DNA from 4 places in the Bacillus cereus group sp. BfR-BA-01360 genome. Region 1 is predicted to be linked to each of the others. Evidence: riboswitches for the same ligand, from Rfam matches in the RefSeq annotation. Region 1 holds a riboswitch; each other region holds the start of a gene.

Region 1 (8,087 bases):
TGGTGTTGGTGGCGGTGTTATTACCAATGGTGAAATCGTTCATGGTGCAAGCGGTGCAGCTGGTGAAATTGGCCATATTACAGTCGTTACAGAAAATGCATTTCCTTGTAATTGCGGGAAATCTGGTTGCTTAGAGACAGTGGCATCCGCAACAGGGATTGTTCGTGTTGCTATGCAAAAAATGCAAGAAACAGAGAAGGAAAGTATACTGCGTTCGATGTTGGCTGAAGAAGGCCGTATTACATCAAAAGATGTATTTGAAGCATTAGGACAAGGTGATGAATTAGCAGCTGAAGTAGTAGAAAAAATCGCTTCTTATTTAGGATTAGCTGTAGCAAACCTTGCAAGTACATTAAACCCTGAAAAAATTGTAATTGGTGGCGGCGTCTCTAAAGCAGGTGATGCGCTATTAGAACCAACGCAACGCTATTTTGAACAATACGCATTCTCACGTGCTAGAAAGAGCACAAAGCTAGCAATTGCAACGCTTGGTAATGATGCGGGTGTAATTGGAGGAGCTTGGCTTGTAAAAAAGCAGCAATACGAAGTGAAGATGATATAATTTGTGAAGAATAAAAAACGAAAGGGCTGCCCCTTTCGTTTTTTATATGCAAAATCATGTTGAATAAGAATATAACAATGAATTATGATGCTGGTGGATACCCATTATTTAGAACGGTCATAACTGTAAACCATCCAAAAACGAGTACGGTTGCAATGGAGAAGCCGCCTGCTAGTAAGTTTTTTTCACGTAATGTTCTTAGGGTGGCGAATACAGCTAACAGAGTGACTAGTGCAAAAATGATAACAAGACCCATATATAATCCTCCTCTGCTCTCACATTCTTATTTTTTAGAATTTTTACTCTTTTTATTGTACATGTTTTAGAAATGATTGTCGAGATAGTAGCGCTTCGTTTCGTCAGAGAAAGAAATGTTGTATCATAAAAGAAAGTCCAACAACTGGAGGAGAGGAAAAGATGAAATGGATACAAATGCCGTTAGGGCCTTTACAAACAAATGCGTACATTTTAAGTAACGATCAAAAAGAATGTGTGATTTTTGATCCAGGTAGCGAAGGGGAAAAGCTTGTAACATATTTACAGCAAGAAGGGTTAAAGCCCCTTGCGATTTTATTAACACATGCACATTTTGATCATATCGGTGCAGTTGATGCGGTAAGGGAGGCTTTTCGTATTCCCGTATATGTACATAAAGAAGAAGCAGAATGGCTTGGTGATCCGGCTGTTAACGGTTCACAAATTTTTATGATGAATCGAAGTATTACAGCAAAACCAGCGGATTATAGGATTGATGGAGAAGGAACATTAACAATTGGTCCATTTACCTTTGAAATGTTTGAAACACCGGGGCATTCTCCGGGTAGTATTTCCTACTATTGTAAAGAAGTGAACGCTGTATTTTCCGGAGATGTATTATTCCAAATGAGCATCGGTAGGACAGATTTACCAGGGGGAAGCCTTACAGAGTTAATGGGAAGTATTGAAGAGAAATTATTTATGCTACCAGATGATACGACTGTATTGTGTGGGCATGGTCCAGAAACGAATATTGGGTTTGAAAAAGAAAATAATCCATTTTTACAATAAGGTGTAGTATGGGGATAGAGTTCATTTTAAGGGGATATATGGAAAAGGAAAAGGATTATTCGATTTCATACCGCACGTATATGGAAGTTGCATTATATAATCAAGAACATGGATATTATATGAACAGCCGTAATAAAATCGGAAGAAAAGGTGATTTCTTTACGACTAGTAATGTCTCTTCTGCAGTTGCAAAGACATTTGCTCGATTTTTTATCCGGCTTGTTCAAGGGGGAGAAATCGAACCTAACCTTTGTGAAATTGGGGCTGGAACAGGGAGATTTGCTTATGATGTTTTACAAGAATGGCAGCGCCTATCTCCTGAAACTTTCGCTGATTTACACTATTCTATTATTGAGTTAAGCCCTTTTCATCGCAAGCTACAAAAACAGCAACTGAACTCATTTTCTAATATTTCTCAGCACCAATCTTATCAAGAATTAGGTGACTCTTTTGCAGGAATTGTTTTTTCGAATGAATTATTTGATGCTTTCCCTGTTGAAGTAATTGAGAAGCGCAAGGGAGTGCTATATGAAGTGCGAGTTTCATATACAAATGAAGGAAAACTTACAGAGGTATTTAGGCCGATAGAAAATGAGACAGTTCATTATTTAAGAAGACATCATATAAGACTTTCAGAAGGACAACGATTTGAAGTTCCAATTGTAGCAGAATCCTATATAGAAGAGATTGCTGCATGGATAAAAGAAGGATTACTGATTACAGTCGATTATGGTTATACAAAAGAAGAGTGGATGCATCCAGCTCATCGTGAAGGAAGTTTAAGAGGGTATTATCATCATCAATTGATTCGAAGCCCGCTTGCTTATCCTGGTGAAATGGATATTACAGCTCATGTACATTGGGATGAAATAAAGAAGGCTGGGGAAACGACAGGACTGTATACAGTATGGCATACAAAACAGAGTACCTTTTTATTAGCGGCAGGCATACTTGAACAGCTTATGAATCATCAAGATCGAAACCCTTTTTCTGAAAATCAAAAAATAAATCGATCCATCCGTTCCATGATTTTAGATGGAGGAATAGGCGATGCTTTTGATATTTTAATACAGAAGAAAGGATTGCCGTTTTTGGATGTAAATCGTTATTTATATGTATAGAAAAAACAAGACGCAGAAACTTTCTGCGTCTTGTTTTTTAATACGACTTTTCATATGTAGCCTAATATATTTTCCCTCATGATATATATTTATATTAAAGATATGAGATAAAATATATAGAATACGCCATTTTTTCTCTGTTTAATGATCCAATAGTCCCTAACCTAATAATACGTGAACGAGCTGAATGATGACTTCATTCTCTACTTTGTAATAAATCTCCAATCCTTTTCTTTCACTAGAGACAATTTTAGCGCTTTTTAACTTTGCTAAATGCTGTGAAATTGTGGATTGTGGCATGTTTAAGCCAGTGTACATTGTAGAAACATTACTTGGGCCTCTTTCAATTAAGCCCTTTACAATACATAAGCGAACAGGATGAGCAAGCACTTTCAATAATTCTGCATTACTCTCATAAAGTTCTAATTCTTTTTGAAAGGTTTCTAACATGTTCTTTTCCACCTCCGTGTAAGCTGTTATATCATAATATTCATACCAAAAAACTAAAGAAAAGGAAACAGTTGTTGCAGAAAAAATGTTTTAAAGTAAAGAAATTGTAAGAAACGAGACTATGATGTAAATAAATGAAATAAATTTGTGTGTTTTTGCCAACAGATGTTTTTTTCTTTAAAATTTGGAAAAGATATACTTATAACATAATTTTATCATGAATTTTTTGTTCTTTCAAATCGATATACGGAATTTTTAAAATAATATGAAAAAAGGATTTTATAATTTTGTATAGAAAGTTTATTATGTTAATCAGAAAATATGTCTTAAAAAACGAAATTTAAATGCTGGATTGAATAGATTATTTTGAAGGCGTGGAATATAGAAAGCTCATTTATAAGGCTTCTTGAATAGAGTGACAATCGAATGGTTTTATTCCAGTTTAAGGATTATATTAAAAGCCCCACCTATCTCTACATGAGTTTGAGGTGGGGTTTTTTGTTAAGATGATAAAAACAGCTTTTATAAATTTACAGGTTCTTCTACATAGGAAAGGGCATTTTCAAAATCAGTAATTAAATCGTCTACATTTTCTAGTCCAACCGATAAGCGAAGTAAAGAATTAGAAATTCCTCTTTCATCGCGAGCTTCTTGCGATAAGGCTGCATGGGACATTTTAGCAGGATACGATAGGATGGATTCAACAGCCCCTAAGCTTACAGCAAGTACAGGTAGTTTTATGTTAGATAAAAATTGGCGCAATGCATCTTCTGATTGTAATGAAAAGGATAAAACAGCTCCACCAGATTTTGCTTGTGAACGTTGTATTTCATAACCGGAGTGAGATTCTAATCCTGGGTAATAGACATGTTGTATTTTTTTATGATTTTGGAAATAATGGGCGATTTTGCTTGCGTTTATTGCTGAATGTTCCAGACGTACATGCAATGTTTTCAGCCCACGAAGTACAAGAGAGCAATCTTGAGGACTTAATATAGCTCCAAAAGCATTTTGTAAAAAGCTGAGTTTTTGAGCGAGATTATTATTTTTTACAATAGCTAATCCAGCTGTTACATCACTATGCCCTGCGATAAATTTTGTTGCGCTATGCAATACAACATCAGCTCCAAGCTCCAGCGGTTTTTGAAATAATGGTGTTAAAAATGTATTATCTACGAAAGTAAGTGCTCCAACAGATTTCGCTAATGTACAAACAGTGCGAATATCTGTTACTTTTAATAATGGATTAGATGGCGTTTCAATATAAAAAACTTTTGTGTTTGATTTTATATTTCGCTTTACATCATCTATGTTTGTCATATCAACAAATGTATGGGATATCCCATAACGTGATAGAATGTCTGTTACAATTCGGTAAGTGCCACCGTATACGTCTTCTGATATAAGAACATGGTCTCCTTGTGAGAGAAGAAGAAAGGCAGTAGAAATGGCTGCAATGCCAGAGGCAAAAGCAAATCCTTTTGTTCCCCCTTCAAGAAGAGCAATTATATCTTCAAGCGCTTCACGTGTAGGGTTACCTGAGCGACTATAGTCGTATTTTCCAAAGGAATCTACATCAAACTGATGAAAAGTTGATGTATTGTAAATTGGAACGTTAACAGCACCGGTTTGTGCATCATGTTTATACTTGTTATGCAGTAACAGTGTGTCTAAAGAGTAATTCATATTTTTACACCTTCTTTTGCATATTGAATTGCTTGCTGTAAGTCCTGAATTAAGTCATCGCTATGTTCAATGCCAACGGAAAAACGAAGTAGACGATTGCATACACCTCGTGCAATTCGTACATCTGTTGGAATATCAGCATGTGTTTGTGTAGCTGGATATGTCATTAGACTTTCGACGCCACCTAAGCTTTCAGCAAATGTAATAATAGATAAAGATTGTAAGAAAGGATTTATCCATTTTTCATCGCGAAGACGAAAGGAAATCATGCCCCCTCTACCTGGATAAAATACGTCTGTTACACCGTCTTCTTCTTTTAAATAGGTCACAATTTTATTTGCATTTTCTTCATGTTGCTTCATCCGAAGTGCCAAAGTTTTCATTCCTCGTATTAATAACCATGAATCGAAAGGACTCAATACAGCACCAGAAGCGTTATGGTAATGGGCAAGCTCCGCACAAAGCCCGCTTCCTTTTGCAACAACAAGCCCGCTTAATACGTCGTTATGTCCACCTAAATATTTTGTTGCGCTATGTAGAACGATATCAGCTCCATCAGTTAAAGGTTGCTGTATATACGGTGTATAGAAAGTATTATCTACAATAAGCAGTAAACCATGACGCTTTGCAATGGTTGCAACAGCTTGAATATCAGTTACTTGCATTAAAGGATTGGTAGGTGTTTCGATGAAAATTGCTTTTGTCTTAGAAGTAATTGCGTGTTCAATTTGCTCAATCGATTGTGTATCTATGTATCTACATCGAATATTCCACTTTTTCTCATGTTCAGAAAATAAACGATACGTTCCTCCGTATAAGTCTTCAGATACGATAAGTTCATCATCGGAGCGAAATAGAGAAAGCACAAGAAGAACGGCCGCCATTCCAGAACTACAGGCATAGCCTTGATCACCTTTTTCTAAATCAGCAATTGCGCGTTCTACAAGACCGCGTGTAGGGTTACCAGTTCGAGAATAATCAAATCCAGTTGATTTTCCAATTCCTTCATGGCGATAGGCTGTTGAAAAGTAAACAGGGGGATTTACCGTACCTGTACCCGTTTCACTACGGTTTCCAATTTGAGCTAATGTTGTTTCGATTGTTGACATAGCAACATTCCTCCTTTATGAGATGGAAATTTAAGTATATGGTAATAGAAAAATAAAAAAAGCCTTCAAAGAAGAAGGCTTTCATTCAAATAGAGTCTTCTTCTTATCTCTCAAATTATTTGATAATTTGCTGGAATTAGCACCTTATTAACAAGTTTGTTAATGGTTGCTGAGGTGTCATAGGGCCAGTCCCTCTACCTCTCTAGATAAGAATACTTTGTATGAAATTTTATTATGTGTTTAACTTTACAACAAAAGATAAAAGAATTGCAACTTTATTTTGAAATTTTTTTATTTTTTATATTTTTTGTTGACTTTCCTTTTTTTGCATGCTAAGTTTATTAGAAAATCAGCAAATTTTGTTAAAGGAGAACAGATTTCCTTTTAATAACATAAATAGTAAGAACAAACTCTTATTAAGAGCGGTGGAGGGAAAGGCCCTGTGAAACCCGGCAACCTTCAAACAATATGTTTGAAACGGTGCTAATACCTGCAAAACAATTGGTTTTGCGTGATAAGAGGTGGATCGATGAAGTCCCCCTCTTTAAGGTGAAGAGGGGGACTTTTTATATTGATAGAAAAGAGGGAGATAAGTGAAATTACTAGATTTGTTATCAAAAGGGATTGTAATTGGTGATGGAGCAATTGGTACATTACTGCATTCACATGGACTACAAAGTAGTTTTGAAGAGTTAAATATATCAGATCCAGATTTAATTGTATCGATTCATAAACAATATGTAGCTGCTGGAGCTGATGTGATTCAAACAAATACATATGGTGCAAATGAGGCGAAATTGCGTACATATGGCTTAGAAAATCAAGTTGTACAAATTAATAGAGCAGCAGTAAAACTCGCGAAAGCAGCTGCGAAGGAGCAAAATGCGATTTTAGGAACGATTGGTGGAATGAAACATATTGGTGCCGTTACGACAACGAATATAGAGCGAGAATTTATGCTACTTGAACAGGCTGGAGCGTTAATAGAAGAAGAGGTAGATGGGCTACTGCTTGAAACATTTTATGATGAATTTGAGCTCATACATGCTATCAAAGTCCTAAGAAAACAAACAGATATTCCAATTGTGGCACAATTAGCACTTCATGAGGCTGGTACGACCCAAAATGGAAATGATGTAAATGAGATATTAGCACAACTCATACATAATGGTGCAAATGTGGTCGGCTTAAATTGTCAATTAGGCCCACTTCCTATGACGGAAGCTTTAAAAATGATTTCGATTCCGAAAGACGGTTATTTATCTGCTTATCCAAATGCTGGACTTCCAAATTATATAGAAGGACGCTATATATACGAAGGAAGTCCGGCTTACTTCGAGACGATGACACCGAAGTTTATTGAACAGGGGGTTCGTTTATTAGGAGGTTGTTGTGGTACCACACCGGCACATATTGAAAGAATGAAACGTGCAATTGCCAATCAAGTACCTGTTATAGAAAAGACGGTTGTTTCAAGGCCGCCAATCATTCATACGCATTCGGAGCGCTTTAGAGCGCATAGTACTCTTGCAGAGAAAGCGAAAAAACAAACGACAGTTGTCGTTGAACTAGATCCACCAAAAACATTGGATACACAGCGTTTTTTTGAAGGAGCTAAAGCATTAAAGCGAGCAGGTGCTGATGCGATTACATTGGCTGATAATTCGTTAGCTTCACCGCGCATTTCAAATATGGCGATGGGAGCGTTATTAACGAAGCATGATATACCAGTACTTACTCATTTAACGTGCCGAGATCACAATGTAATTGGATTACAATCGCATCTACTTGGATTGTCAGTGCTAGGAATGGAAGAAGTACTCGCTTTAACAGGTGATCCAGCTCGGGTTGGGGATTTTCCAGGGGCTACTTCTGTATATGATGTATCGTCTATTGAGCTTATTAAGATGATTCAGGAGATGAATAATGGTCGATCTATTTTAGGGAAATCGATTGGTCCGGCAACAAGGTTTTCTGTCGGAGGGGCATTTAATCCGCATGTAAGACATTTAAAGGCCGCAGTAAAGCGGATGGAAAGAAAAATTGCAGCGGGTGCTGAATATTTCTTAACGCAGCCTATTTATGATAAAGCGTTGATTTATGAAGTATACA
Region 2 (8,087 bases), on a different contig from region 1:
TGCCAGCGCTTCATAACGTCCATGGTATTCCATGGCACCATGCACAATTACGATAACAGCCTTTGCCGATTCCGCTTCATAATTCCACATATAATTCTCCTCCATTTCACTCTGTTTCATAATTTGATACACTAAAAATAGTCTCTAGGAAAGGAAGGCTGAACATGATCTATTCTTACAAAGATAAAAATCCGAAAATTGCGAGTAGTGCTTTTATTGCTGACTACGTTACGATTACAGGTGACGTTACAATCGGTGAAGAATCCAGCATTTGGTTTAACACTGTCATTCGGGGGGATGTGTCTCCAACCATCATCGGAAATAGAGTGAATGTACAAGATCAATGTACCCTGCATCAAAGTCCGCAATATCCTCTCATTTTAGAAGATGATGTTACAATTGGACATCAAGTAATTTTACATAGCTGCATGATAAAAAAAGACGCTTTAATCGGGATGGGGTCTATCATTTTAGACGGTGCTGAAATTGGTGAAGGTGCTTTTATCGGCGCTGGAAGCTTAGTTTCACAAGGAAAGAAAATACCTCCTCATACACTTGCATTTGGACGTCCCGCAAAAGTCATTCGTGAATTAACAGATGCAGATCGAAAAGATATGGAACGTATTCGTAAGCAATATGTTGAAAAAGGACAATACTATAAATCATTACAAAAATAACTCTTCTTGCTGCCATAACAATGGCAGCTTATTTTATGAAAATACAAATAGTTTCTTTACAAAATTTTATCCCGCTATTTTAGGGCAGCCCGATTGGTGAGGGCTCATAATCAGTGGGGAATGAAGCCCCCCTGATTAAAGTTTCACTTTATTATCTCCTCAACAAAATCTTATTAAAATAGAAGATATCATCTCAATATATATGTAAATGAGAAGGAAGATGTTCCATGAAGATGAAATCTGTCAGCTCCTTATATAAAATAGCGTGTTACATTTTCAAAAGAATTAACCGTTATTTCGATCAAAAAACATTAAATGTCTTTTTCCGTATCATTACACACATCGGTGATGCAATCTTCTCTATCTCACTCGTCCTTTGTCTTCTTATTTTTTTCAAAAGGGATTCTACAAATTATGCAGCAGCTGTTTCCTTAACAATGAGCCATATTCCTGTACAAATGTTAAAAAGATGGTATCCACGTAAACGACCTTATTTAACAATCCAAAATGCAAAATATCCATCGCATTCTTTAAAAGGCTATTCTTTTCCATCTTGGACACACAACAGCCATTTTTTCTGTTATCATTCCATTTATTTCTTTTTACATGTAAGTAATTCTGCATATTCTTCTTTCGTATTCACATTTACAAACCATGTTTTTTCTATATTCCATTCATCTCCCGTCACATACTTTACATTACAATGTGATAAAAGTTGCTCCATGCTCCGTTTTTCTTCGTCTAATAACTTATAAATTTTCTCTTTCACATTCTTATGATACGCCCCTAATAACGGCTGCTTTCTCCCCTCAACAATCGGAATAATCGCTTCATACTCATCGTCAATTTGTCCTGTTATTTGTTTTATCCATTTGCTAGAAATATTCGGCGTGTCACAAGGTGAAATCATATACCATTCTGCTTCAAGATGCTCCATACCAGATACAATTCCTGCAAGCGGTCCTTCTCCTTTATAGAAAGAAATATCTTCTATAACAGGAACTTCTATTAAATGAGCTACACGTTCTTTTATGCTAGCATGACTAATGACAACTATATCTTGCATTACATCCTGCATCACTTGAACAATCCGTTCAATAAACGTATACCCTTGCCAACTTACTAAGGCTTTCGGTTCTCCAAAGCGTCTAGACATACCACCAGCTAATACAATTCCTGCTACGCTCTTCATTGGCGATTTAGCTCAAATATAATATGCCCGAGCTCTGGCAAAATCAATTTATTCATCGCAAGACGCACAGCTCCAGTCGAACCTGGCATAGCAAAGACAACCTTTCTGCCCATTGTTCCCCCAATTGCTCTACTTAACATTGCTGCACTCCCGATATCCTCTAAATAACTAATCGTGCGAAATAGCTCACCAAATCCAACAATCTCTTTATCTATTAATGCCGAAACTGCTTCAATCGTTACATCGCGCTTTGTAATACCAGTTCCTCCGTTTGTTAAAATAACGTCGACATCTTCTTGATGATATCCACTTAATACAGCTTGCCTAATACTTTCTTTATCATCTTTTACAATTTCATAGGCAGTTACGAAATGACCTGCTTCGCTTAATAACTCATGTAATACCTTACCGCTTTTATCCGTTGTATCTGTACGTGTATCAGACACAGTAATTACTTTACAACGCACTTCTTTTGGCGCTTGTTTTTTATGTTCTACTACACTCATGCTCATTCTCCTCTTTTAACAAACTCTATTTTATTTTATCATACCCGATTCAATCCCTTGCTTATATGAAGCACATCACACTTTCATCATTATGTAGTGACGACACAAAATAATATGTTACAATATTAGTATATAAATCCATAAAGAGGAATCTTATTGTTTCTTCCACCACATATCATCTCTACGACTCACTCAATCACAATTACTATTTTTCACATTCTATAAATCGAACCGTATTTTCACAATGAGGAGGATATACATGGGACTCTATCAAAAACTTACAACAACATTTCTTCTTTTGTTTGCTGCTTCCATAAGTGCAGGATTTGCGTTAAAAGATGCTGTACCTCATGCAACGATTGGCGGAATTAGTTTTGCCACGTTTTTTTTACTATGCAGTGCATTTTGCGCTGGAAAAGCGCGTCAAAAGAGAAGATGATTGCAAATATTCCGCAGTAAGCCAATACTTTGTAAGTCTTGCAAAAAAGAAATCAAATCTTATGAAAAATCATGGATTCATATGCCTACCCCTAGTAGCGGGATGACAAATATAAAAAATATATTGAACTGAATGGACAAATATATTGTAATGCTTGCGCTGAGGTATGTACGAAACAAAATAATGAGATGAAATAGGAGGTATTTCCAAATTGTTTGAATCTAACCGAATTCGCTTACGAAAGTTATCAGAAGACGATATTCCGACTTATCATCTTTGGCGTAACGATCCTGAAGTTATGCAAACAACTAGCCCTATACTTGATACATATTCATTCGAAGAGACCGAAGCATTTTGCAAACAAATCATACACGCAGCTAATTCCAAAAGTTATATCATCGAATTGAAAAATGACAACCTCCCAATAGGAATTACCTCTCTCATTCAGATTGATTCCTATAACCAGAACGCAGAATGTATCATCGATATTGGGCAGAAAGATTACTGGGGACAAGGATATGGTAAAGAAGCATTAACTCTATTATTAAACTACGCTTTTCGAGAATTAAACTTACATCGCGTTTCTCTACGAGTATTTTCGTTTAACGATAAGGCAATACATCTTTATAAGAAACTTGGCTTTCAACATGAAGGGACTTGTAAAGAAGCGATATTTCGAAATGGGGCATGGCATGATATTGAACTTTTTGCACTATTACAGCCTAACTATAAATAAAAAAGGTTTTGCGCGAAAGCGCAAAACCTTTTTTATTATATTATAGACCAGCTTGCTCTTTTAAGTCAGCTGCTTTGTCTGTACGCTCCCAAGGAAGATCTACATCAGTACGTCCAAAGTGGCCGTAAGCTGCTGTTTGTTTGTAAATTGGGCGACGTAGGTCTAACATTTTAATAATGCCAGCTGGGCGAAGATCGAAGTTGTTACGAACTAATTCTACTAGTACCTCTTCAGATACTTTCCCAGTTCCAAATGTATCAACTGAAATTGATACTGGCTTCGCTACACCAATTGCATACGCAAGCTGTACTTCTGCTTTTTCAGCAAGACCAGCTGCTACAATATTTTTCGCAACATAACGTGCTGCATACGCTGCAGAACGGTCAACTTTTGTTGCATCCTTACCAGAGAATGCACCACCGCCGTGACGAGCATATCCACCATAAGTATCAACGATAATTTTACGTCCCGTTAATCCAGCATCCCCTTGTGGCCCACCAATTACGAAACGACCAGTTGGGTTAATAAAGAATTTTGTTTCTTCGTCCATTAATTCTGCTGGCACAACAGCTTTAATTACATGCTCTTTTAAGTCGCGATCGATTTGTTCCCATGTAATTTCCGGATGATGTTGAGTAGAAATTACAATTGTGTCGACACGTACTGGTTTACCATTTTCATCATACTCAACTGTAACTTGCGTTTTACCGTCTGGACGTAAATATTCTAATGTTTCATCTTTACGAACTTCCGTTAAACGACGAGCTAATTTGTGAGCAAGTGAGATTGGAAGTGGCATTAATTCTTTCGTTTCATTACATGCGAAACCAAACATTAAACCTTGGTCTCCTGCACCAATCGCTTCAATCTCAGCATCAGTCATTTGACCTTCACGTGCTTCTAACGCTCGGTCAACACCCATAGCGATGTCAGCAGATTGTTCATCGATAGATGTTAAAACTGCACAAGTTTCTGCATCGAATCCATATTTTGCACGAGTATACCCAATGCCTTGTATTGTTTCACGAACGATTTTTGGAATATCTACATACGTAGAAGTTGTAATTTCCCCCGCTACCAATACTAAACCAGTTGTTACTGTTGTTTCACAAGCTACACGTGCATTTGCGTCTTTTGATAAGATCGCATCTAAAATTGAATCAGAAATTTGGTCACAAATTTTATCTGGATGTCCTTCAGTTACAGACTCAGATGTGAACAGATGACGTTGTTTTGTCATGTGGTAAACCTCCCTACAGTAATTGTATATATTGTACGGAACTCATCCTTAACTTGCCACAAATTGCGACATTCATTTATTCTCCCACACAAGTATAAAGAAAAACCTTTCCCATTATATAGAGGAAAGGTTTGGTTTGCTACTTGCATACTGCTTTTTGCCCTTCGCTCTTATCGTTCGAGACCATTCGCCTCGCACAGGTTTTAGCACCTATTCACTTGTTTTTACCAGTACAAGTGAGGTTGCTGGGCTTCATCGGGCCTGTCCCTCCGCCAGCTCGGGATAAGAGAGTATCCGTCCCAACCTATACTAAAGAAATGCTATTCATTTGTCAATTAATATTCATTTATTCCTACAAGTTTTTCACGCTAAAATATAAATAAGAAAATTATACATTCACACAAACAAAAATAAATAAATAGTATACATTATTTATATAATTGTGTTATACTTTTGATGGGGATTACGAGAAATATTTCATAAAATGAAAAGGATGGTATATAAACTATGAGTACTGTGAATGTCCAAATTGGATTACATGAATTACTGAACGGAAGCAATGCACAGATTCAACTAAGCGTTCCGCAGTTAGTGGAAAAAGTACTGATGAGAAATGAAGGAAAACTAACTTCTACCGGTGCTGTTTCTGCTTCAACAGGAAAATATACAGGACGTTCTCCTAAAGATAAATTTATCGTGAAAGAACCATCGGTTGCAAATAAAATCGCTTGGGGACCTGTAAATCAACCGATTTCTGAAGAGCGTTTTAATAAATTATATACAAAAGTATTAGAGTACTTAAAGGAAAAAGAAGAACTATTTGTATTTAAAGGATTTGCTGGCGCTGATCGTAACTACCGTCTGCCAATTCAAGTTGTAAACGAATATGCATGGCATAATTTATTCGTTCATCAATTATTTATTCGTCCAACTGAAGAGGAATTAGCAAATCATAATGCACCATTCACAATTGTTTCTGCACCAAACTTTAAAGCAGATCCAGCAGTTGATGGCACAAACTCTGAAGCATTCATTATTGTTTCATTCGAAAAACGCATTGTGCTAATTGGTGGTACTGAATACGCTGGAGAAATGAAGAAATCTATTTTCTCTATTATGAACTTCTTACTTCCTGAACAAGATATTCTTTCTATGCACTGCTCTGCTAACGTAGGGGAAGAAGGCGACGTAGCATTATTCTTCGGCTTATCTGGAACAGGTAAAACAACTTTATCAGCTGACCCACATCGAAAATTAATCGGTGATGATGAACATGGATGGTCTGATAATGGCGTATTCAATATTGAAGGCGGTTGCTACGCAAAATGCATTAATCTTTCTCATGAAAAAGAACCACAAATCTTTGATGCTATTAAATTCGGATCCGTATTAGAAAATGTTATAGTTGATGATAAAACACGCATTGCAGACTATAGCGATACAGCGTTAACAGAAAATACACGTGCTGCATATCCAATAGATGCGATTGACAATATCGTTCTACCAAGTGTTGCAGGACACCCAAATACCATTATTTTCTTAACTGCTGATGCATCTGGTGTATTACCACCAATCAGTAAGTTATCAAAAGAACAAGCTATGTATCATTTCTTAAGCGGTTACACTAGTAAACTAGCAGGGACTGAACGTGGTGTTACATCTCCACAAGCTACATTCTCTACTTGCTTCGGTTCACCATTCTTACCGCTTGATGCATCAAGATATGCAGAAATGCTTGGTGAAAAAATTGAAAAGCACGATGCAAAAGTATTCTTAGTAAATACTGGTTGGACTGGCGGCGAATACGGCGTTGGGAAGCGCATGAATTTAGCTTATACTCGAGCAATGGTTCAAGCTGCATTAAACGGTGAACTGGATAAAGTAGAAACCGTAAAACATGATATCTTCGGTCTAGATGTTCCACTTCATGTGCCAGGTGTACCTGATGAAGTATTAATGCCTGAACAAACATGGGCTGATCAAGCTGCTTATAAGCAAAAAGCAATTGAACTTGCTAATCAATTTAAAGAAAACTTCAAGAAATTCGATAATGTCTCAAAAGATATTATCAACCTTGGCGGTCCAACTGCTTAAGAATGACTCTTACCCATATGAATAAGTATGTTGTAAATCAAAATAAAGCTACGCGTACTCACCGACAAAACCCAATGCGACTTTATCGGTTATACACATACTTACAATAAAAAAGAAGCTTACGATAAAAAACGTAAGCTTCTTTCTTTATATAAAATCCTACCTTCAAAAACCAAACAGAGTGTCTCACTTCTTTTGAAGAAGGAACGTTTTATACTTATAATCTATTTCTGCTCATCTTTCATGCTGTAATACCCTAAATTAATGACAATTAAGATGTAACCACCCATAATCCCAACAGCAAACGCCCACATTACCATATGATGTTCGATTTCATACATAATAATTGCACCCAGTATCGCTGCTGCAAATCGATTAAACATTCCAAGGGACGGTGCCTTTGTTTTTTTTACAATGCTATCCCCAAGCTTTTCAATGCGTCTGCCTAAAATCCAAACACAATACATACTAACTAGTAGACCGATTCCCACACCTAAAAAATGTGCAGAAAATGGAGTCATTGCCCATCCTAGTAGCATAATACCTAGCAAATAATACATTTGAATTTTAAACGCCCTTAATGACATACGAATCATACTATGCTCCTTTACTGTTATTCATTTCTATCTACATACCATCACATTTTATTTGTTATATTTACAAAAATCATATAAACACTGCGTTTATGTTATTAAAATACTTTTACAAAATAACATTATACAAGATTTTTACTGCCTATCCTAAAGATTTTTTGACGTTTTTGCAAACATTTTTCTGTCCATTTCCCAAAAAATTGATATCAATCTATAAACATATGGATATGATGTAGTAAGCACATAAATAAAGGGGGCGTCTGATGATTTATTTTTTATTGGCTCTTATTCATTTCATTGTTCCAGCACTTATTGGCCTTTCTTTATATTGGTACACAAAAAAGCACAGTATCTTCTATGCTGTTCTCGGTGTCCTTCTTCCCGGCATCATTCTCATCACATTATTTCGTATACCGTTTCTTAATTTAATCCCTCTTATTACTGCTATTCTTTTTCTCATATTTCTTCCCAAAATAAAAAAATAGGAAAACAGATCACGATTGATCTGTTTTCCTATTTTGATATATGTTCTGATATGATTGCCTGTGATGCTCGCTCTTCAAATTTCACAAACCATAATCCGAAAAAAATAATACATCCACCAATGATT
Region 3 (8,087 bases), on a different contig from region 1:
TTGCCATCGATTGATACATGTAAGTCTTTAACCGTTAATGTAGAACCAGCCATCTCAATACCTCCAATAATCCTCTATATACATTTTAAAAATTCCTAAAACATTCACATTCTCATTTTATTCTCATTCTAATTTTATATCAAATAAAATGATATCGCAAACGCTGAAAAAAAGTAATAATTTTTTCACAAATGTGTATAGATTTTCCCTCACATTCTATTATGATACACCTTTCTTCTTATATATATAAAGAAAAAAGACTGAGAATTTCTCAGCCTTTTTTCCTGCCATTATTCTTTTACAGGAACAACCGCCCCTTTATATTCTTTCTTGATGAAATCTTCAATTTCTTTCGAATGCAATACTTCTACAAGCGCTTTAATCTCTTTTTTATCTTTATCCCCTTTACGAACTGCCACTACGTTTGTATATGGAGAATCATTACTTTCAATCGCAATTGCATCTTTTCCTGGATCTAATTTTGCATCAATTGCATAGTTTGAGTTAATTAAAACCGCATCGCCTTCCTTGTTGTTATACACTTGTGGCAATAGACCTGGTTCGATATCTGTTTTAAACTTCAAGTTCTTTGGATTTTCCGCAATATCTTTTGTTGTTGCTTTCACAGGATCTACACCATCTTTAATTTTTAAAATGCCCTCTTTTTGTAAGATTGCTAATCCGCGGCCATGATCAGCCACAGAGTTACTCATAATTACTGTCGCTCCATCTGGAAGCTCTTTTAAGCTTTTATATTTTTGAGAGTATACTCCAATCGGTTCTAAATGAATTTTGCCTGCTATTTCAAACTTATACCCTTTATCCTTTATTTCTTTCTCTAAATACGGAATATGCTGGAAATAGTTTGCATCTAATTCTTTATCTGCTAATGATTTATTCGGTAATACATAGTCCTGAAATTTTTCAATTTTTAACACAACGCCCTTTTTCTCAAGCAATGGTTTTGCCTTCTCTAAAATCTCAGCGTGCGGTACATTAGAAGCACCGACAACAAGCTTATCTTCACTTTTCCCACCGCAAGCTGTTAATCCAAAAATTGATGTCGTAATAAGTGCTGAAAGTAATAATTTTTTCATGTTGTTAACATCCTTCCTAATTTTTAATCGATTTATCGTTTATCAATCCGAGTTGTCGCAAAATCTCCAATAAATTGAATGAAAAACACAACCAGCAATACACAAATTGTCGCAACAATTGTCACATCGTTGTTTCCCCGCTGGAACCCTTCTAAATATGCTAGTGTACCGAGTCCGCCAGCGCCAACAACGCCTGCCATTGCTGTATAACCAACAAGTGCAATTGTCGTTACGGTAATACCAGATACAAGTGCTGGCAAAGATTCTGGAATTAATACTTTCCAAATAATTGTGCTTGTTTTCGCTCCCATTGCCTTTGAAGCTTCAATCACACCTTTATCAATTTCACGAAGCGCGATTTCAACCATTCTCGCATAAAATGGGGCCGCTCCAATAATCAAAGCAGGCAATGCTGCACTTGCTCCAAGAATTGTTCCAAGAAGAATCTTTGTAAACGGAATAAGTAGAATGATTAAAATGATGAACGGGATTGATCTAAAAATATTTACGAATGCCCCGATTCCTGTATGAATCACTTTGTTTTCCCACAAATTATCCTTCGCTGTCATAAAGAGCAGTAATCCTAACATAAGTCCTAAAATAAATGTGGCAATTGCTGCGATTGCCGTCATGTATAATGTTTCTCCTGTTGCTTCTAGCATTTGATTCCAATCGACATTTGTGAGCAATTTATCCATGTGCAACCACCTCCAGCTCTACTTTCTCTTGATGGATTCCTGCTATTGCCTGCTGAATGGCTGCTTCTTCACCATTTAAATGAACAATTAAGCTTCCGTATGCTCCATTATTTGTCTGCGCGATATTTCCTTGAAGCACGCTAACTTCTACATCCTCTCTCCTCATTAACCCTTGTAACACTGGGCGCTCTACAGAATCTCCAATAAATTGCAAACGAATGACTTTACCATCTGGGTATTTCTCTAATAAGTTTTCAATCGTTTCATTCGTATCTTCAGAATCTGTTAATTGCTGAACAAATCGCTTTGTAATCTCTTGCTGCGGATTACGAAATACCTCTAGTACAGAACCTGTCTCTACAATTTTCCCTTTTTCCATCACTGCAACACGATTACAAATCTTTTGAATCACATGCATTTCATGAGTAATAAGCACAATGGTTAAGTTAAGGCGTTTATTAATATCTAGTAGTAAATCTAAAATTTGATCTGTTGTTTCCGGATCAAGCGCCGATGTTGCTTCATCACATAAAAGTACTTTCGGATTGTTAGCCAACGCTCTTGCAATCCCGACGCGTTGTTTTTGTCCACCGCTCAGTTGAGATGGATAAGCATCTCCTCTCCCTTCTAATCCGACAAGACGAATAAGCTCATCTACACGTTTCTTTCGCTCCTTTTTATCCACACCAGCAATCTCGAGAGGAAAAGCAATATTCTCACGAACAGTTCTTGACCAAAGTAAATTGAAATGTTGAAAGATCATCCCAATTTCTTGTCTTGCCTTTCGAAGTTCATTACCGGTAATGGCTGAAATCAAACGATTAGCAACTGTAATTTGACCAGAAGTTGGTTTCTCCAACTGATTAAACAAGCGAATTAACGAACTCTTACCTGCACCGCTATATCCGATAACCCCAAAAATTTCGCCTTCCTCTATTTTTAAATTGGCCCGATCTACAGCAATCACATCACCGTTTTTTGACTGATATATCTTTTTCACATTTTCTAATAGAATCATGATGTTCACCCCTTTAATTAAAAAGCGTAAGTAGCTCGTTCAGAATGTAAGGGGGATGGAGCTTCTGACGTAGAGGCGCCTTTTTGCCTCGTAGAAAGAAGCGAAGCCACCGAACATTCTAGCTACTGAAGCTGGATTTCATAAAAAGCGTAAGTAGCTCGTTCAGAATGACTCTCACATTTTTTATTTTTGGTGTAAGAATACTGAACTGTCGCCATCTGCTCAATTTCTTATCGATTTTTCCTGTTGTTTAAATGTCCTCCTCATTCAAACAACAAAAAAACCTTTCTGCTTTACAATGAGCAGAAAGGTTTTTATGCGTATATCAACATAATCCTTTCTCTCATCTCTCAAAGCATTTGCTTTGCAGGAATTGGCACCATTTCAACAAAATCGTTGACGGTTGCCGGGCTTCATAGGGCACAGTCCCTCCACCTCTCTTGATAAGAGAAATCAGATCTAATTTTCTTCTGATTCAAAATTTATGAAATTATCTATATTTTATGACTTGAATTTTATCAATATACATTCACTCTGTCAACAAAAAATTTCTTAAAAAGAAAATTTTAAGAATATTAAGCGCCCACTGGCATTGGTTTACAAATATGAAACATGGACTCCAATAATAGCATCGTGCGATATGTCCCCGCATAATGTACACGACCTTCATGAATTAGCTTTTGCAAACGAACATTCCCTGTAACTAATTGTTGTAAATCTTCTTCTTTAAAACAGTGGATTTGTTCGGTTCCCCTATCTCCTTTTACAAGCTGTATATAATCCCTTGAAATTTGGAGGGAATGGCACTCATCTCCAAAATGAATACTAATGACTTTTCCTGCTTGACGCAAAAGAGGTTCTAAATGATATTGTTTATTAGCATGTGTTACAAATGATTGAAGCATTGAATATAATTTCATTCTCATCACATCCTTCATATCACTTTCTACTAATACCTTTCCATTCCCTAAGCATCAATCCTCTTCCTTTTGCTCGACAAATACTGTATTACCTCTGCCATTTCAACATATTTCCCAAGAAATGTGTCGAGGCGGCAAATTTTTTGCCGCCTACTGTAGTTCCTTATATAAATATTCAACTGAATGAAATGCATATATTTTCTTCTTCAACGTTCCATTTTCAAATATGAGTAAACAAGGAACACTTTCTATCTCATATTCACGTGCTAAATGCGGAGCATAATTTAAATCTAACATGCCAACTTCTAAGTCAACAATCGTTGCTTCTACAACAGTTAACATTTTTTTCGCCAATTGGCATGTACCACACATTGGAGTATATACATATAACACTGTTTTTTCTTGATTCACTATTAGATTTGTGGCTTCAGCACCTGTCCAGTCAATCACTTCTATCATCATTCCTTACCGTAAATATTCTGTATAAACATCAATGTCAGCTCCCCATAATACATTTGCTAAATGTGAAGACGGTGCAGTTGCTACTTCACGATATGAACGATCAATATAAATATGTTCAGCCTGCGGAAATTCCTTACGAAATTGCTTGCGAAGCTTTTCTCCTGCATCATCAGCATCCACTAGCACATATACTTCTTTATCAAAAAACTGATCAATGAGCTCATCCATTTTCGACAAACCAATTGTACCATTTGTACAAACAATTTCCACCGGTTCTCGAATAATAGATTCAATCTTTCTTCTATCTGATTTACCTTCTACAATAATGACCTTTTCTACATAAACCATGTGTCATCACCCGATCACCATATACTATAAAACAACCTTACTTTCGTATATAGTATATTCGATATTCCCATCTTGTTTCCTGTTTATTTTTACAAAGAAAAGCACAAGCGGCTCGTTCAGAATGTAAGGGGGATATGGTTTCTCATTCCTTTTGATAACAATGTACTATAAAAATTAAAAAAGACAGCACATAGGCTGCCTCTTTTATCTAGAATCAAATTAGTCTTGGTTTGTCATTTCTGCGTATTTTTCTGCAGTTAATAGTTTTTCAACTTCACTTGCATCAGAAAGTTCAACTTTCACCATCCATGCACCTTCGTATGGAGACTCGTTAACAAGTTCTGGTTGATCACTTAATTCTTCGTTTACTGCTACAACTTTACCACTTACAGGTGCATATAATTCAGAAACTGTTTTAACAGATTCTACGCTTCCGAATGGCTCATTAGCTTCAAGTGTTGCACCTACTTCAGGAAGTTCAACGAATACGATATCGCCTAGCTCACTTTGTGCGAAATGAGTAATACCGATAACAACTTGATTCCCTTCAGTTTTTACCCATTCGTGTTCTTCAGAGTAACGTAAATGATTTGGAATGCTCATGACTGTACCTCCAGTGAATGTATTAATTATGTAAAAATACCTTATTGGTACTTTTTCCACATACTTTCAAACTGCTCTTCATTAAAGCCAAGTGTTACATTTGTTCCATCTGTTACAATCGGACGTTTAATTAACATACCATCGGACGCTAAAAGTTCAAACATTTCGTCTTCACTTGCAACCTTTAACTTATCTTTTAAACCAAGCTCACGATAACGCATACCGCTTGTATTAAAAAATTTCTTTAACGGCAATTCACTTTTCATATGCAAATTGCGTAATTCTTCTTGTGACGGTGGATTTTCAACAATATGAATCATCTCATATGCTACATCGTTTGCCTCAAACCATTTCTTTGCTTTTTGACATGTGCCACATTTTGGGTATGAATAAAATGTTACTGTCATAAATTCACCTACTTTTTTACTAACCTTTACCTTTATCATATAGAAAACGTTTTATTATTTCAAACCATTATTTCTTCAAACTTTAATTTATTTCGTGATAATTTTTAATAATCCTGCAAATTTCTTTATTTGTTCCACTATCAAAAGAAAACAATATAACAAAAAATACATATTTTTATCATATTTAGGGCGAACATATATATTAAACAAACGTTTATTTAAACAATAAGAAGCCTTATTTAAAGGCTCCTCTCATTGTCTATTTAAATAATCCGCAATCGCCTGAAACACAATAATATACATATTATGAACACTTTCCTCTGCAGCGCCACCGTTTGTTAAACCGATCCCCCACTGCTGTCCTTCACCGCTTCCGATATTTACAAACCCTTGCGTATACATTGCATTTTCATCCTTCGGTGCATGGTTATAATCTAGCTTCTTCTTTATAAAAAGCGAATAAGATTTATCTTGTAAGCCAATAAAAAATACTGGTTTCTTTATTGATAAAAACAATTCTTTATACCGTTCGTTTGATGCTTCTTGAAACTTCTCCTTCATCACAAGAAAGCCATCTACTTCCGCTAATTTTTGTTCCATTTCGTTTAATGCTATATTTTCAAACTTCACATTTCTGAATGTATCTTTTGGTTTCTCACCAATAACACCAATGACAAGCGCTCTGCCATTATACTCTAATGCTCCTCCCGCTTCTCCCTTTGTACATCCAGTTCCTACTAAACATAAAAGTATAAAAAAGAACAAGAAAGACAAACGTTTCATCCCGCACCCCTCCATTTTTTAGGTCAAATGACAAAAATGTAAGTAAAATCAATGGCTCATTTGAAGTTTCTATATTATAATCAACAAGGTTTACTTACATTACAAAATAATAGGAGATCATCATGAGAAAATATAAACTTTCATCGTTTCTTCCATTAACTTATATACTTCTACTTGTACTCGTAAGTCCCCTTTACGATGTACTGAATAAATCGAGTGCCCATGCTGTCGATGTTACAACTATCGTTGATGATTGGATTCCATTTGTAAAAGTATTTATTATCCCCTATTTAATTTGGTTTCCATATTTATATGGCGCACTGATCTACTATTGCTTTGCCGACAGAAAACAATATTATGTAACATTAAGTGGCATTATTCTTGGAAAGTTAACTTGTTTTTCCATTTATTACTTTTGGCAAACAACTGTACCGCGTCCGGCAGTCGTTGGCACTGATCTATTTTCTAACTTAGTTCGCTACATTTATAGCATTGATCAGCCTGTCAACTGTTTTCCTAGCATTCATGTTCTCACAACATTTGTGATTATGTTAGCTGCCTTTAAGCGAAGAGAGCAACATAAATGGGAATATTACTTGCTTACTTTCTTTGGCATGCTCATCATTTTATCAACACTATTTACAAAACAACATGCCTTTATCGACGCTGTATCTGGCATAACACTAGCAAGCATACTCTATTTCAGTATCCAACTCTTATTAGTAAACAGATATAGCGGAATAACGATTTCAGTCAAGCAATCTTATAAAGTAAATCAATAGAGATTTTCTCCTACCTCACTCCCACCTATTTGGCATCTTGAGGTAAGAGTTTTACTGCCTATAACATATAAATGAAAAGCAGACTGTGGCTTCTTCAGTCTGCTTTTCTCTATATAAAGGAGATTTTTAATCTTCATTTAAGATTGTGGCACAGTCATATCTCCAGAATGAATACGACCTGCTTTTCGTAATGCGATATAAATGATATATGAAACAGCTACTGGAATTACGATATAAGTGATTACCATCGCTGGTACAACACCTAATCCTTGGTTAGAAATTAAATTAATAGGTGCGATGAAAGAACTTAATCCAAGACCAGCAATTTCTTTTCCTGCTTCCAGTTGGAAAATGAGTGCAGAAACAGGACCGACAATTGCGCTCGCAACGACAGTTGGGAGAAGAATGATTGGATTTTTAGTGATATTGGGAAGTTGTACTTTCGGAGTACAAAGTGCTTGTGCTAAAATGCCACCTAAATTATTTTCCTTTGCTGAGATCACGGAAAATCCAATAAATTGAGCAACACACCCTGCCAGCGCTGCACCGCCTGCTACTCCATCTAAGCTAAGCGCAATTGCTAAAGCTGCCGATGAAGCTGGAGAAATAAGTAATAATCCCCAAGCAACTGCTAGTACGACAGAAGCAAGAAATGGGCTACCAGCTGAACTTTCTTTAATAAATGCACCAACTGCATTTAAGACTGGGCTAATATTTTGAGATAACCAAATCCCAACAATACCAGAACCTAATATTGCAGCAGAAGGAACAAGCATCATATCTAAAGCCGTTTTTCCACTTAATCGTTTTCCGATATAAACCGCTAAAGTTGCTGTTAATAGCGCACCAATCGGTTCACCAGTTTTAATCATTAGACCAGCTGCAGTGATGGAAATCGCCCCAGCTCCAATGGCTCCAGCAATCATCGCCGAGAAAATAACAAGCCCATTCGCCCCTAACATGAAGGCA
Region 4 (8,087 bases), on a different contig from region 1:
TCGTAGCCAAGAGGCACTAATTTTTCGAGAAGTGTTATTGCAAGTGAATTGCGAATATCGTCCGTATGTGGCTTAAAGGAAATCCCTAAAATAGTTATTTTTTTTGCAGATTGTTCTATACAGTTTTTGATTTTTTCAATATAGAGATCTACTTGTGTAGAATTAATAGATTGGACTGCTTGTAAAATAGGGACAGTGACTTGCCTATCAGTTGCTGTATAGATAAGTGATTGCAAGTCTTTTGGAAAGCATGATCCACCATACCCCAGTCCAGCTTGCAGAAAATGAGGATTAATTCGAAAATCATAGCCAATCCCTTTCGCTACTTCAACAACATCAATGTGGTATACGTCACAAATTCGAGCAATCTCATTTATAAAAGATATTTTTGTAGCTAAAAAAGCATTTGCTGCATATTTAATCATTTCTGCTTCATCTAAACCAGTCCAAAAGAACGGAGCATGAATATTTTTATATATTTTTTTCATGATCTCAAATGATTTTTTATCATTTTTTTGAACCCCTATAATTGTTCTATCCGGAAAGAACATGTCATGTACAGCAGAGCCTTCGCGAAGGAACTCAGGATTAGAAACAACATTAAAAAGGGATGGTGAAACACCTTTTTTAATGAGTGTTTCATATAAATATTGATTTGTGCCTGGTGGAACTGTACTTTTCGTAATAATTGTTTTATATGATGTTATAGCCGGAACTAACGAATCAATAACAGAGTAGAAATATGTTAAATCTGTTTTTCCATTTGATGTTGAAGGAGTTCCTACGGTGATGATAATAACTGAGGAGAGTTTAATAGCTTGATCAATCTCATGACAGTATTTTAAACGATTACGATTTTTGTGAATAAGTTCTTTTAAATCTGGCTCGTAAATGGGACACTCTCCTTTTTGAAGAGAACGAATTTTATTTTGATCCTTATCTACACAAATAACATGGTGTCCTAAATCAGCTAGTACTGCTGCTGATGTTAGCCCCACATAACCAGATCCTATAATGCATATATTCATATGATGTCCACCTTTCTAAAATGAGTACCCGTTAGTATAGTATATTGATGGAGAAGTATAATTGGTGACATATAAGGAGGCCCTATTTGTACAAGTGAAAAAGTAAGGGGTAAAAGCCTTTTTAAATTTTGTGATGAGCAGGTAAGAGGAATATTGAATATAATATGATAAATATGCAGAAGGAGAGAGGATAGTGATTAAAAAAGCAATCATTCCAGCTGCAGGTTATGGTACGAGAAGTCTTCCAATTACCAAAGTAGTCCCGAAAGAAATGTTTCCAATAGGGAATAAACCTGCGATTCATTATATTGTAGAAGAGGCTGTAAAATCAGGGATTGAGCAAATATTAATTGTGGTTTCAAAAAGAAAAAATTTAATAGTTGATTACTTTGATCATTCATTAGAGTTAGAAGCTTTCTTAGAAAGAGAACAAAAATCTTATTTATTAAAGAGTTTTGTGATTCCTGACATTCAAATACTATATACGAGACAGCCGTACGCGAGAGGCCTTGGTGAAGCGATAAAATTAGGTGAAGCATTCATTGGTAATGAACCTTTTGCTGTACTTTTGCCAGATGATATTATCATTTCGGATAAAGGTACTGCTTTAAATCAATTAATTAAGATATATAAAGAGACAAAAAGTAGTGTAATCGGCGTCCACACAGTACCAAATGAATTTTTAGATAAGTATGGGGTTGTGAAAGGCGATATGATAAAAGAGGGGTATATGGACATTACAAATATTGTTGAAAAACCAAAAATAAATCCCCCATCTAATATGGCGGTTATTGGAAGGTATGTTTTTACACCTGATATTTTTTCTTTGTTACAAAATGTGCAGCCTGGTGTCGGAGGTGAGTATCAACTAACCGATGCAATTCATTCTTTAATTGCTATCCAAAAAGTATATGGGAAAATTATCGATGGGAAGCGATTTGATATTGGACAAGAAAATGATTATGTTCATCTTCTTAATTATATACATGGAAAAAATAGAGCAAACACGAATTAAAAAACACTTATTCATGTAACAATTTATAAAGAAAGGGTTTACAGAAGTTACTTTGTTCTTTTTATTTTTCTGTAATGTATTTAGATTAAACATAGTAAAAGTACTCTAATTCTAGCGTAGAGAGTGTATTGATTTGAAAGAGGCTGATAGATTTATTTTTATACCAATATTCCAAAGAATGGGTGAATAAATCTTAGACCACTTTGGACAAACTTGTGTGTAGGGTAAAGCAGTAGCAGGACTAATCGACTTCATTCAAAAAGGGAAGTTTAAAAAAGAAGACAACATTTTATTCGTACATTCAGGTGGTTCACCAGCTTTGTATGCGAATACTTCTCTTTTTGTATAAGTAGATAAAAAGGAGGCATCGGAAATTTCCATGCTTCCTTTTTTTATGTACATGATTTTAAGTGTTTTCAGATGCAATGACAAGATTAAGTAAAATGAAAAAGGGTAGTATACGATAATAATAGTGAAACCGAAACATTACTAAAACTTGATTTTTTGGTTTCTTTTAATTACTATCGCTCCGTCTCAAAAAATTCAATCCATTCTCCATCAGGACCAGCGAAGAATATGTAACGTGTTCCGTCTGGCAATGTTTCAATTTCTTCTCCTAATAAAAAAGTTACTTGTAAATGTTTTAGCCTTTGAATTTCATCTTCTAAGGAATCTACTTTAAAGCAAATGTGATGTACTTTTCCTTCTGTTGGAAGAGAAGCGTTATAGCCTTCAATAAGTTCTAATATTGTTTCTTTTGATTCTTCTGCACCTAAAAAAGCAAGTTTTAGATTGGGATCGGGATGTCCCATACGTTTCAGCAGTTGTAATCCAACTACTTCTTTGTAAAAGGAAATCGAAGTTTCTAAGTTTGCAACCATAAGACCTACGTGTTCAATTCTTCTTACTGGCATATAGAATCCTTCTTTCTGAAAATTTTATATATATCATAATATGGAATGTTAAGAAAATAAGCAAGATATAAATCTTACAAATATTAGTGTGATATATGATATAGTGAGAAAGTATGTTTGGAGAGAAGGAAGGAGACGATTTTATGAATACAACTCAGCAAACTCCTTCATTAACGGAAACGATGAAAGAGTGGCATCAAGCGTTAGCTTATGAAATTAAACATTGGAAAACGATAGGTGGAAGTAATATTTCTATCATAAATGGTCGTTTTTTATATACAGATTATGAAAATACAGTTTACGTATTTCAGCTTATTTCGGAGGTCAGCTTACCTGAAGGTTCACCTATTCGAATTGAGTTCGACGGCGAGGAAGCGACCGGGGAAGTATTATCAGCACATGGGTTAGAAATAGAATTGAAATTAAATGATTATATTCAAGGTGAAATTAGAGAAGCTGTTTTATACAGTGAACCGTGGCAACTGTTAGAACAACTTCAGGAGCGATTAAAAGAAGCGAGAAAAGAAAAGCAGAAGCGTCAACGTATAAGACGTTTATTAGATGGAACGAACACGCCGAAGCATATTGAAAAAATGAAAAATCCGAAAAATGAATTAGCGTATCGAGCGTTTTACAATGCGACAACATACGTTTGGGGACCACCTGGAACAGGAAAGTCGTATAATTTATCACGGATTATTTCTGCTCATTATCAAAAAGGAAAATCGGTTCTTGTATTAGCGCATAGTAATGCGGCAGTGGACGTGTTAATGAGTGAAGTTACGAAGCAAATTGAGAAGAAAAATAAATGGACGCCAGGAGAAATTGTTCGTTATGGTTTTAGCCAACATGAACATATACGTAATCACGAGACATTACTTGCTTCAAGACTTGTAGAAACGACAAATGGTTCATGGGGGGAAGAAAGACTTTATTTAGAAGAGATGCGCCAAGATTTGCGCGAAAAAATACTATCTTATAAAGCGACTGCTTCTGATAAGAAACGCATGCAAGAAATTGAAAGTGATCTTCGAAAACAGAGAGCGAAAATGAAAGAAGTAGAAAGAGAGTATATTGAAAATGCACAAGTAATTGGTGCAACATTATCAAAATGCGCAATTGATGCGCTGATTTATGAACGTACATTTGATCTAGTTATAGTAGATGAAGTCAGTATGGCGTATGTTCCGCAAATTGCTTTAGCAGCTGCACTTGGAAAACGAATTGTCATCTGCGGAGATTTCTTGCAGTTGCCGCCAATCGCAATGGCGAACCATGAACTTGTTCGAAAATGGCTTTGTGAAGATATATTTTATCATGTGGGAATTGTAGAATCTGTCAATCAATCTGAAGCGCATCCGAATGTATATATGTTGCAGGAACAAAGACGGATGCATGCGGATATCGCGAAATTTACAAATTCATTTATATATAAAAATAGAGTCTATGATCATCCGTCTGTTTCAAAGCGTAAAGAACTAGCAAAGTTACAACCGTTCGCAAACGAGGCAACTGTTTTATTTGATACGAGCCTAATGGGGGCTTATTCTTTAAAAGATGCTGCTTCCGGATCGCGTTTTAATATGATGTCTGGCTTAGTGGCGATACAAATGATTTTAATTGGAGTATTAGATGGTGTTCAATCAATTGGTGTTGTGACGCCGTACCGAGCGCAATCTCGCTTTTTATCAACAGGTATAAGAGAGATGTTGCAAAAAACGAAATATCGGAATGTACCAGTTTTAGCAGCAACGGTTCATAAATTTCAAGGTTCTGAAAGGGATATGATAATATTTGATACGGTTGATAGTTACCCGCAAGAGCGCCCTGGTGTGCTATTTTTTGATCACAAAAATCATCGCCTTGTGAATGTGGCCGTAACAAGGGCGAGAGGGAAGTTCATTCAGCTGTCAGATTGTCAATATATGCGTAAAAATCTTTCAAGAAAACAAGCATTATCACAGTTAACCGCTCATATAGAGCGCCACGGAAATGTGTATGATCGCACAACATCACGTCAAATATGGGAGCGGAAAATTACGAAGCGCTTACGTTGGTTTATGGAAATGAATCTAGAGGAACCAAAAGGGGTACTAAAAGATATTTTGACGGCAAAACGAAAAATTGTTTTATCGTTGCCAAGTACAAGGAAAATTGATAAGAGAGTATGGCAAGCGTTAATGCGTACGAATGCACAAGTAACGATTTATAGTGATGGTTCTATTCCGCTAAAAAATGTAAGAGTACAAAGACAAAATAAATCGTTCCCGTTTTTAGTCATTGATGATGAAATCTTTTGGGCAGGAGCTCCGTTAACATCGCAAATGATGTTTGAAGGGAGTCCGGAATTTCCGTATATATGTGCAAGACTGGAAGCACCAGAAACAATTGGTGTATTAACAGGATTTTTAGATATTCGGTAAAATCAGATAGGAATTCCTTGACATTTACTCGGAATAACAATAGAATAAAAATAATTTAATATAATTTTGTGAAAATTCTTATCTCGAGAGGTGGAGGGACTGGCCCTATGAAGCCTCGGCAGCGGATTCTTTATGAATACTGTGCCAATTCCAGCAAGTAATAGACTTGAAAGATAAGAAAGAAGCGTAGTTTGAATGTATATGCGAAAGCCTCTTTCTATCTTTTAGGAAAGAGGCTTTTTTACGTGTAAATAAAAGGGGGAGTAAAGGAAATGGGAATAACAAAAGTAACATCACATCGTAACATCATTCAAGAGAGTATTGAAAAACATAAAGAAAAGTATATTCAAACAAGTCATGCTATTCATGCGAATCCTGAAATCGGTAATCAAGAATTCTTCGCATCTCGAACGTTAAGTTTACTACTCGGCAGCGCGGGATTTCAATTGCAACACAATATCGCTGGACATGAAACAGGATTTATTGCAAGAAAAAGTTCAGGAAAAGCAGGGCCTACCATCGCTTTTTTAGCAGAGTATGATGCATTGCCTGGACTAGGTCATGCTTGTGGTCATAATTTAATTGGAACAATTAGCGTGGCGGCGGCGATTGCTTTATCAGAAACGCTTGAAGAGATTGGCGGTGAGATTGTTGTGTTTGGCACGCCAGCGGAAGAAGGGGGACCAAATGGAAGTGCAAAAGCTAGCTATGTGAAAGCGGGATTATTTCATCATGTTGATGCGGCGCTTATGATTCATCCTAGTGGGAAAACAGCAACAACAAGTCCGTCTCTTGCGGTAGATCCACTTGATTTTCACTTTTACGGGAAATCAGCGCATGCAGCAGCTTCACCGGAGGAAGGGATTAATGCATTAGATGCCATCATTCAATTGTACAATGGCATTAATGCACTTCGCCAGCAGCTACCTACGGATGTGAAAATTCACGGTGTGATTACAGAAGGAGGAAAGGCTCCAAATATTATTCCAGATTATGCGGTGGCTCGTTTCTTTATTCGTGCAGCAACGCGGAAAAGATGTACAGAAGTGACGGAAAAGGTGAAAAATATTGCACAAGGAGCGGCATTAGCTACCGGGACAACAGTAAAAATAGATCCATTTCAAAATGAAATTGATGAGTTGCTTATAACAAAAACATTGAATGAAGTAGTTGCTGAAGAATTAGAATCGCTTGGAGAAAACGTGCATCGAAAAGAAAGATTTGGTATTGGCTCAACAGATGCAGGGAACGTCAGTCAAGTTGTTCCAACCATCCATCCATATATTAAAATTGGCCCAGACGATTTAATCGCTCATACAAATGAGTTTAGAGAAGCAGCTCGTTCTGAATTGGGAGATAAGGCGCTCATTACAGCTGCGAAAGCGCTCGCTTATACAGCATATCGTTTAATGACGGAAGAAGGAACGCTTGAGCAGGTGAAAGAAGAATTTAAAGAAGTGAAGAGAAATCAATAAAAGAACGGGAAAGAAGTTTGAAGGCATCTTTAAACTTCTTTCTTCTTTTGTAAAATATGAAATCAGCACAAAAGGAATCGAGTAGATTCATGAGAAAAAGAGAAAGAGTACGTACAGCGGGATTGTGTTGCTTATCATCCGAAGTTAAATGTTTTTTACGAAAAGCACGGATATAAATATCGAAAAAGGGTGAAAAAATAACTTTTCATTTAAAAGTATTTCTTATCATTCATTCTCTTATATCCTTTCAGTTGTTATTCAAAATATTACAGTAAAAAAGGAATATAAAATGTTTATGCAGAATATTTAGAAAACTAGGAGGTGTAAGAGAAATGGGGCAAATGGAATTAGAAAACAAAGTCTTAAAAGCTGGTGTAGGGAAAGGAATTATTGTTCGTTTTATTTTTGCTAGTTTTGTGGGAGTATTTATGTTTTTTGTGCCTGTAACAATGAATGGTACTTCATCTATTATGATTGACCATATTGTATCATGGATTCGATCAGCCGCTTCATTAGCTGTACCGTACTACGCTTTCGGTGTAATGGTAATTGGTGCGATTTATCCTTTTTACACGAAGAAATGGAAGGCATCATTTGTGGATATTTGTTTTTCTTTTTTGAAAGTGATTGGAGTTGTATTTGGGGCATTATATTGTTTGAAAGTCGGACCAACTTGGTTTTTTGCGCCGGATGTAGGCCCATTTTTGTATGAGAAGTTAGTTATATCAGTAAGTTTACTTGTTCCAATCGGTTCGGCATTTTTAGCACTATTAGTAGGATATGGCTTACTTGAATTCATCGGTACGTTTTGCCGACCAATTATGAGGCCATTATGGAAGACACCAGGGCGCTCTGCGATTGATGCGGTTGCTTCTTTTGTCGGAAGCTATTCGCTCGCTCTTCTCATTACGAATCGTGTTTTTAAAGAAGGAAAGTATACGATAAAGGAAGCGGCGATTATCGCAACTGGTTTTTCAACTGTATCTGCCACATTTATGATCATCATTGCAAAAACATTAAATATTATGTACATATGGAATTTATATTTTTGGACCACGCTTATCGTAACATTTATTGTAACCGCTATCACAGTCAGAATCCCACCACTTCGAACAAAACCAGATACATATATTACAAAAGAAGGATTTCCAGAGCCGATTTATAAGGAAAGGATGTTCGCACGCGCTTGGGAAGATGCGCTGGAAGTTTCGAAATCAGCACCGAGTCTACTG

The links. A riboswitch is a leader RNA that binds a small molecule or an ion and turns the genes downstream of it on or off. The one in region 1 is predicted to bind S-adenosylmethionine.
Region 2: another riboswitch for S-adenosylmethionine. It lies ahead of metK (methionine adenosyltransferase); the one in region 1 lies ahead of MR056_RS13665 (bifunctional homocysteine S-methyltransferase/methylenetetrahydrofolate reductase).
Region 3: another riboswitch for S-adenosylmethionine. It lies ahead of MR056_RS15620 (methionine ABC transporter ATP-binding protein); the one in region 1 lies ahead of MR056_RS13665 (bifunctional homocysteine S-methyltransferase/methylenetetrahydrofolate reductase).
Region 4: another riboswitch for S-adenosylmethionine. It lies ahead of MR056_RS14355 (M20 family metallopeptidase); the one in region 1 lies ahead of MR056_RS13665 (bifunctional homocysteine S-methyltransferase/methylenetetrahydrofolate reductase).

Annotation. Positions count from the first base shown of each region.
Region 1 covers NZ_JAKUFV010000014.1:6,401-14,487, reverse strand. Annotated here, with positions in the region: gene glcK (glucokinase) at 1-562, shown strand, start outside; gene MR056_RS13695 (DUF2759 domain-containing protein) at 645-818, opposite strand; gene MR056_RS13690 (MBL fold metallo-hydrolase) at 980-1,609, shown strand; gene MR056_RS13685 (class I SAM-dependent methyltransferase) at 1,618-2,730, shown strand; gene MR056_RS13680 (ArsR/SmtB family transcription factor) at 2,890-3,180, opposite strand; gene metC (cystathionine beta-lyase) at 3,703-4,866, opposite strand; gene MR056_RS13670 (methionine biosynthesis PLP-dependent protein) at 4,863-5,975, opposite strand; SAM riboswitch class I at 6,076-6,188, opposite strand; SAM riboswitch class I at 6,386-6,496, shown strand; gene MR056_RS13665 (bifunctional homocysteine S-methyltransferase/methylenetetrahydrofolate reductase) at 6,569-8,087, shown strand, end outside.
Region 2 covers NZ_JAKUFV010000009.1:76,209-84,295, reverse strand. Annotated here, with positions in the region: gene MR056_RS10855 (alpha/beta hydrolase) at 1-90, opposite strand, end outside; gene MR056_RS10850 (gamma carbonic anhydrase) at 165-677, shown strand; partial or broken gene MR056_RS10845 (phosphatase PAP2 family protein) at 905-1,280, shown strand; gene MR056_RS10840 (molybdenum cofactor guanylyltransferase) at 1,270-1,869, opposite strand; gene MR056_RS10835 (MogA/MoaB family molybdenum cofactor biosynthesis protein) at 1,866-2,375, opposite strand; gene MR056_RS10830 (hypothetical protein) at 2,635-2,814, shown strand; partial or broken gene MR056_RS10825 (hypothetical protein) at 2,821-3,011, shown strand; gene MR056_RS10820 (GNAT family N-acetyltransferase) at 3,026-3,550, shown strand; gene metK (methionine adenosyltransferase) at 3,591-4,790, opposite strand; SAM riboswitch class I at 4,958-5,079, opposite strand; gene pckA (phosphoenolpyruvate carboxykinase (ATP)) at 5,298-6,884, shown strand; gene MR056_RS10805 (ATP synthase subunit I) at 7,109-7,480, opposite strand; gene MR056_RS10800 (hypothetical protein) at 7,741-7,962, shown strand; gene MR056_RS10795 (DMT family transporter) at 7,991-8,087, opposite strand, start outside.
Region 3 covers NZ_JAKUFV010000018.1:2,302-10,388, reverse strand. Annotated here, with positions in the region: gene sufC (Fe-S cluster assembly ATPase SufC) at 1-53, opposite strand, end outside; gene metQ (methionine ABC transporter substrate-binding lipoprotein MetQ) at 291-1,097, opposite strand; gene MR056_RS15625 (methionine ABC transporter permease) at 1,130-1,795, opposite strand; gene MR056_RS15620 (methionine ABC transporter ATP-binding protein) at 1,788-2,813, opposite strand; SAM riboswitch class I at 3,154-3,263, opposite strand; gene MR056_RS15615 (hypothetical protein) at 3,389-3,733, opposite strand; gene MR056_RS15610 (thioredoxin family protein) at 3,884-4,192, opposite strand; gene MR056_RS15605 (toprim domain-containing protein) at 4,199-4,543, opposite strand; gene gcvH (glycine cleavage system protein GcvH) at 4,763-5,146, opposite strand; gene MR056_RS15595 (arsenate reductase family protein) at 5,188-5,553, opposite strand; gene MR056_RS15590 (hypothetical protein) at 5,806-6,336, opposite strand; gene MR056_RS15585 (phosphatase PAP2 family protein) at 6,459-7,118, shown strand; gene MR056_RS15580 (PTS sugar transporter subunit IIC) at 7,256-8,087, opposite strand, start outside.
Region 4 covers NZ_JAKUFV010000015.1:22,855-30,941, forward strand. Annotated here, with positions in the region: gene MR056_RS14330 (UDP-glucose dehydrogenase family protein) at 1-1,028, opposite strand, end outside; gene MR056_RS14335 (UTP--glucose-1-phosphate uridylyltransferase) at 1,222-2,043, shown strand; partial or broken gene MR056_RS14340 (D-cysteine desulfhydrase) at 2,267-2,392, shown strand; gene MR056_RS14345 (VOC family protein) at 2,565-2,957, opposite strand; gene MR056_RS14350 (AAA domain-containing protein) at 3,071-5,380, shown strand; SAM riboswitch class I at 5,456-5,560, shown strand; gene MR056_RS14355 (M20 family metallopeptidase) at 5,653-6,855, shown strand; gene MR056_RS14360 (YjiH family protein) at 7,188-8,087, shown strand, end outside.